DNA from 3 places in the Jeotgalibaca porci genome. Region 1 is predicted to be linked to each of the others. Evidence: riboswitches for the same ligand, from Rfam matches in the RefSeq annotation. Region 1 holds a riboswitch; each other region holds the start of a gene.
What was found. A riboswitch is a leader RNA that binds a small molecule or an ion and turns the genes downstream of it on or off. The one in region 1 is predicted to bind lysine.

Region 1 (2,280 bases):
AGAATTACCAGGCCATCTGTACTATTTTCAATGTGCCATTCCAATAATTCTGCTACTTTTGGATAGTTAATCCGATTCTCTTCATCCATTGGGGTTACAAGTGCGACCATCGATCCTTTAAGCATGCTTATCCGCCTCCGTTTTTACATCATTTCTGATTAAATCAGCTAAAGTCTGTCGTTTTACAATGACTCGGGACTCCCCATCTTTAACAAATACAACAGCAGGTGTTGCATTCCGATTATAGTTGCTGCTCATCGCATAACCGTATGCTCCTGTCGAATAAACGGCTAAGATGTCACCCTTTTTAACAGGCGGTAAATACACATCATGAATTAAAACATCGCCAGATTCACAATATTTACCCGCCACTGTCACTAACTCTGACTTCTCAGCTGTCATATTATTTGCAACATCACAGGAATAGTCAGCCTGATACAAGCTTGGCCGGATATTATCTCCCATCCCGCCATCGACAAAATAATACTGCTTATTCGGTGTTTTTTTCTGATAACCAATTTCATACAGAGTCGTGCCCGCTTCCGCAACCAAACTCCGCCCCGGCTCAATCATTACTTCCCGAATTTTTACGCCGGTTTCTTGCAATTTATCCTCTAAATACGTCACTATTTGCGCCATATTTTCTTTAATCGGCATCGGTTGATCCGCATCCGTATAGCGAACGCCAAAACCACCACCCAAATTCAAGGTCAACGGTTCCGAAAAGGTTTGTAAATAGCCCAGCATCTTATCAATCGCCGCGTACCACGCATCCATTTCAAAAATCTGCGAGCCAATATGTACATGAAAACCTTCCAATGCCAAATAATCGCTTTTTTTCAGGATAGCTATACAGGCCTCATAATCGCTACTTCCGAAGGCGATTCCGAACTTTGAATCAATATGTGTCGTAACGATATATTCGTGCGTATGTGCTTCAATTCCGACATTTAAACGTATTTGGACCTGCAACTTCTCTTTGTACTCCGCAGCTAAACCAGCTAGCTCTTCCAGCTCCATCACATTATCAACCACCATGTGTTTCACGCCCGTTTCAAGAGCCATTCGCAGTTCTTCAGTCGTTTTATTATTCCCATGGAAATAGATTTTTTCGACTGGCATAGTGGATTTCAAGGCTGTATACAATTCGCCGCTGCTCACAACATCCACGCCCAAGCCGTATTCAGCAATTAAATCCAACATCCCGATGGTTTGAAAAGCCTTTGATGCATAAAGAATACGCGTTTGAAAAACATCCGATTTAAAATAGGTCGTGTAAGCTTCCAGATTAGCCTCAAGTTTCTGTTGATCATAGACATAAAGCGGCGTGCCATATTGCGCCGTCAATTCGCTGGCTTTCACGCCCCCGATAACAAGTTCTTTCATCTCATTTCCTCCTGAATACCGTATTTCTCTATATAAAAAAAGACGCCCAATACCGGCGCCTTTTACACTGTTTACATATCATGATGTAACAATTTGTCAGCGCCTCTACTATTTAGTAGGAGTGATATACGTATTCCCTATACCCCCACGATGAAAACTTGCCAATTTACACCGTTCGGCAATGGTTACCTTTCATCACGCATCATCGAACGCCTTCTCCCTGTGACTACTCTTTTACATTGCTACCTCTTATTCAATTAAAATTAGAATAGCATTAAAAAATATTTTTGTCTACTGAATGCAGCTCGGTATGAGAGCCGTGATTTTTATGCACTTTTATTAGTATTTTCTCAATAAAAAAGAAATTATACCGGCTTACAGACTTATGAGTATCGCTGGACGCCGGTAAAATCATCTAATTACCGGCATACGTCCTATGGTTAACGGCTGAAAGCCGGTCTATTTATCATTCTGCCAACTAAATAGCTCACTCAAACCGATTTAACGATTTTATAGTGACCCTTTTGCGGTAAAAATCTATTATCTTACCATCCATGGAACAAAAAGAAAGCAATGAATAACGTTCCTCCAGAAACTTATAAAACCCTATACTAAAAAAACGTACTGAAACAATGTTTTGTTTCAGTACGTTTCTATCTTTATATTTTTTTGAAAACACGTACACCATAGCCATTCAATGTGATTTTACGTGCCACTTTTTCGCCTGTAATCAAGTCAATCACTTCATCTTCAAATGTAATTGTCTCTTCATCCGTACCAAAGTTCATTACAAAAATGTATGCCGAATCTGGCCCTTTACGAACTTGTACCGATACATTTTCGCTGTGATTTGCTTCAAATGGCGGTATGATAGCCAATTCTTGAATTAATTGA
Region 2 (2,280 bases), 300 kb from region 1:
CTATCAGCAAAAAGTCTGTTCATTTTTGGATGAGCAGGCTTTTTTTGTGGGTTTTTGCCGCGAAAGGCTCACTCAGAACGTAAAATAGGTTTGAGTGAGCCATTTTTCCGCAAAAGGCTCACTCAGATTGCAAAACAAGTTTGAGTGAGCCATTTAGGCAGATTATCGCGCACTCAACGGTAAAAACTCATTTGAGTGCGCGAACCCAACCGCAAAAAATCAATTTCACTATTTCACAGCTAATAATTTGAAAAAATCTAAATTTCACTTAAACTATAAGAAATGAAGCGGGAGGAATGTTATGACAAACCTTGAATGGGTTCACGAACTAGCAAGACTACCAGAGATTGTTGGAGTTACATCGAGAAGTTCACCGGCCGGCGAGAGTTCCATTGTCGAAATCTATTTTAATGCGCCGATTGATAAAGCGTTCATAATAACGAAATTACCGCACACGTACAAAGAGAAAGCCATCTTCACACCAAAAGAAGAAATGAAGTTGTCGACTCACCCATATATGAAAATACTCTATGAAACAGAAGAAGCACTTTTGTCAAAACGCATGATAGAAATACTTCTAAAAGAAGCTTCTGCTTCAATGACAGCTGCAAAAAAAGCTGCCGCGCGTGGGGATGTTCATTTTGTACTCGCTCGTTTCAACCAAACGGTTAATAATTGGAACCACATTATCTACCTGTTAAATAAACAACATTTAGAAAATCAAGAAGGAGCTGCGAAGAAAGCTGCACGCATGGAAGTTACTCCCGCTTATTATCTGGTACGTCTGGAAAAGGCGTATACCTATTTTGCGTCCCATAATCCAGCATTAGGATTTGATGAGTTCAATCGTCTTCATAATGAGATTACACAAATAGTAACAGATAATCATTGATATTCGATGATATAATGTTACTATTGAATGTGATAAATTTGAGTCGATTTTGAAAGAGGACGCAAAAACCAAGAGTAGGGAACGAAAGGGGTTTTTGCCGAAGTATCATTAGGATACTGGGGTACGTTCGAACAGGACGTACACTGTCTAATAAACAAGCCCATTGTTTATTAAGGAGTACTTTCATTATTGCGGGCAGAAGGACCCTGCGAATGCCTTTTGCTATTCGGGGGTATTTTTGTTTCTCGGCTTAATAAAAAAGGAGAGAATACAATGGAAAAAAAGAAAACTTCATTTAAGATTCCTCATACATACGTCTTGTTAATCGGCGTTATGCTTGTGATGGCAATCTTAACATGGATTGTTCCGGCTGGTCAGTTCGAACGAATTGAACAAGCAGGACGAACAATTGCAGTACCAGGTTCATGGCATGCTGTGGATGCAAATCCGCAAGGATTTTTCGAAATCATCAATTCAATTCCGCGCGGTTTAACCGATTCAGCGGCGATTTCATTCTTTATCTTTTTGATTGGTGGCGCATTTACCGTCATTAATGAGACAGGTACAGTAGAAGCATTAATTTATAAATTATCTCAAAAGCTAAAAGGTGCAGAAATATTGGTTATTCCGGTATTCTTGCTGGTATTCGGAATTGCGGGTGCGACACTTGGTTTTTCAGAAGAAACCATCGTCTTTATCCCAATGGGTATTTCGTTAGCCTTGGCACTTGGTTTTGACTCTGTTGTCGGAATGAGTATTATTGCTTCCGGTGCTGCTATCGGATTTAGTGCTGGTTTCATGAATCCTTTCGCGGTCGGAATTGCACAAGGTATTGCCGAATTACCAACGTTCTCTGGTATGGGCTTACGGATTGCGTTGTTCCTCGTACTATGGGTGATAACATCCCTTTACATTATGCGTTATGCATTAATGGTTAAAAAAGATCCAACAAAGAGCTATGTGTATAACAAACTGGATCCTAAACATGACTTAGAAAAATCAGAGTTCGTTGCTTGAGAGAAACGTCACATCTTAGTTGGGTTAACGTTCTTGGCAGGCATCCTAGCAATCGCATTTGGTGTTATTGAGTACGGTTGGTACATTCAAGAAATCGGTGCAATCTTTATGATTACCGGTGTTATTGCAGGTTTCGTTTACGGATATGGTCCAAGTAAAGTGGCTGACTTATTCGTTGCTGGAGCAAAAGATATGGTATTCGCGGCTCTAATCGTGGGTGTGGCACGTTCAATCGTTATTGTAATGGAAGACGGTATGATTATTGATACGATCGTTAACTTCCTTGCAGGAACAGTAGAAGGCTTGCCTGGCGCATTGGCTGCAGTAGCGATGTATGCGATCCAAATCATTATTAACTTCATCATTCCATC
Region 3 (2,280 bases), 1.0 Mb from region 1:
GCATTATTTGAAAATATACTCCATAAATTACTCAAACGAATTCACTCCTTGGTTATTGCGCTGACGGCTGAGTCAAAATTGCCTCTTCCATCAATTTTTGTTGCTCTTCAGCAGATATCCCTTCCAGAATTTCATTAATATCTTCTAGGATATCACTATCTTTTTGAACGCCGATTGCGATTGTTGTGTCTTCCGGATTTGTTTCGAAGCCATCTTCAAATTCAATATAAGTAAAATCTGCATTTGCATTTGAAGCACTAATCGCTTCTGGCATTTCTGAGACATAGCCGTCAATCACACCGGATTGCAATGCAACACGGATAGCTGAGAAATTCTCCATTGCCGTTTGTTTTTTTACGTCTTTTATTTGGTCAATCATATTATAGTGAAAGGTATTTAATTGCGCTGTCACTTTAGCGCCGCTAAAATCAGCCAAGGTTTTTGCATCCGCATAATCGCCATCAGATGCGACGACCATTACAAGTTGGGATTCTAGGTAAGGAATACTGAAATCAATGGTTTGCTTTCTTTCTTCAGTGGGGGACATGCCAGCGATAATCGCATCGATTTTGTCAGATTGTAGCGAAGGCACTAAACCATCCCACTCCGTTTTAACAATGACCAACTCTTTGCCCAAACCTTCTGCAATCTTTTTCGCGATTTGAACATCATAACCACCTGCAAACTCGCTCGATTCGTCTATTGGAACAGCACCGTGACTGTCGTCCAGTTGTGTCCAGTTGAAAGGCGCATAAGCAGCTTCCAAGCCAACTACAAAAGTATTATCTTCCGAACCGGCAGTATTTGTATCTGTCTCTTTAGAGCCACATGCAGCCAAAACCGCTGCTGCGCTAAATAATAAACTTGCTAATTTGAATTTCTTTCTCATTTTTATCCGCTCCTCTTGAAAAAATACAAACAAAAAAACCATGAGCAAAAGGCTCACGGTTTACCGTCCTTTTGCCCCAACATGAACAGCGCATCGATGAATATAATTGGGCATTATATTCTGACAGTGCCATGCTTATTCAGCATGACCCCAGTATCTAAAAGATACTTCGGCGAATTCCCCTTTCGTTTCCTACTGATGGTTTTCGCGGCCTCTAGTTCATATTGACTTTTGTTATGGATGTAACTATAACGCATAATAATATTACTGTCAACTCACTATTTCATGGTATTCTCATAAAGTTGTTATTATTAGTTAATATAAAGCGAATTCGTTATAATGAGAGACATGGAGGGATGAATATGATACCTAAAATCATTCATTATTGTTGGTTTGGTGGCAATCCACTCGGTGAAGCTGAAGAGAAAATGATGGCTACTTGGAAAAAATATTGTCCGGATTACCAGATAATGGTCTGGAATGAAGAAACCTTTAATATTGACGAAATGGGCGATTATGTAAAAGAAGCTTACGAGGAAGAGAAATGGGCTTTTGTGTCTGATGTGGCTCGTTTATTTGCCTTAAAAGAGTACGGTGGTATCTATATGGACACGGATGTCGAAGTACTAAAATCCTTTGATCCACTTCTGCAACAAGACGGCTTCATGGGCTTTGAGATTGAGACTACCATTTCAACAGCCGTAATCGCAGCCAAACCGCACCACCCGACATTTGAACTACTATTTTCTGATTATAAAAATCGGCATTTCAAGAATCCGGATGGGTCATTGGATGAAGAAACCAATGTCGACCGTATAACAGATATATTACAGGAAAAAGGCTTGGAGCTGAATAATGAGTTGCAAGAAGTCATGAACCTTACGATTTATCCCCGGGTTTATTTTTCTCCAAAAAGCTATTGGACACATGAAATTAATGACACCAACGAGACCTATGCCATTCACCATTATTCAGGTTCTTGGTTATAAAAAGAGACATCAAGAGCAGTTTATATACTTCCCCTAAAGTAGACACTTGAAAAAGTAAAACTACTTTAGGGGCTTTTTTATGCGTTCGAATCGAAAACATACAACCGAAAAAGATGACTCTCTCATGGTGGCACAGGGTATTTCCTTCACCAAACCCTAATCACCCAGAAGAACCAAAATCGCCAATCATTACTCACTTTAGAACAAATTGGATAAAATCCTTTGTATCTTGAATCGTTTCGTGTGCATTCCAAGTAGCGTATTTCGCAACAGCTTCGTCAGAAGTATAGGCAAATAAATCCTCGGCGTCAGCCATTGTTATTTTTCAAAGGTTAAGGCTGTACGCTGCAGAGCCTTCGGAATCGCTTATTCTTCAACGGGGAATGTTACGCAGGATATTTT

Region 2: another riboswitch for lysine. It lies ahead of G7058_RS04535 (YfcC family protein); the one in region 1 lies ahead of lysA (diaminopimelate decarboxylase).
Region 3: another riboswitch for lysine. It lies ahead of G7058_RS12035 (ABC transporter permease subunit); the one in region 1 lies ahead of lysA (diaminopimelate decarboxylase).

Annotation. Positions count from the first base shown of each region.
Region 1 covers NZ_CP049889.1:1,180,466-1,182,745, forward strand. The annotation lists gene dapA (4-hydroxy-tetrahydrodipicolinate synthase) at 1-125, opposite strand, end outside; gene lysA (diaminopimelate decarboxylase) at 118-1,386, opposite strand; lysine riboswitch at 1,476-1,645, opposite strand; gene G7058_RS06025 (beta-galactosidase) at 2,046-2,280, opposite strand, start outside.
Region 2 covers NZ_CP049889.1:881,064-883,343, reverse strand. The annotation lists gene G7058_RS04540 (hypothetical protein) at 302-892, shown strand; lysine riboswitch at 938-1,083, shown strand; partial or broken gene G7058_RS04535 (YfcC family protein) at 1,166-2,280, shown strand, end outside.
Region 3 covers NZ_CP049889.1:164,486-166,765, forward strand. The annotation lists partial or broken gene G7058_RS12035 (ABC transporter permease subunit) at 1-889, opposite strand, end outside; lysine riboswitch at 968-1,115, opposite strand; gene G7058_RS00975 (glycosyltransferase family 32 protein) at 1,252-1,878, shown strand; gene G7058_RS11955 (hypothetical protein) at 2,072-2,194, opposite strand.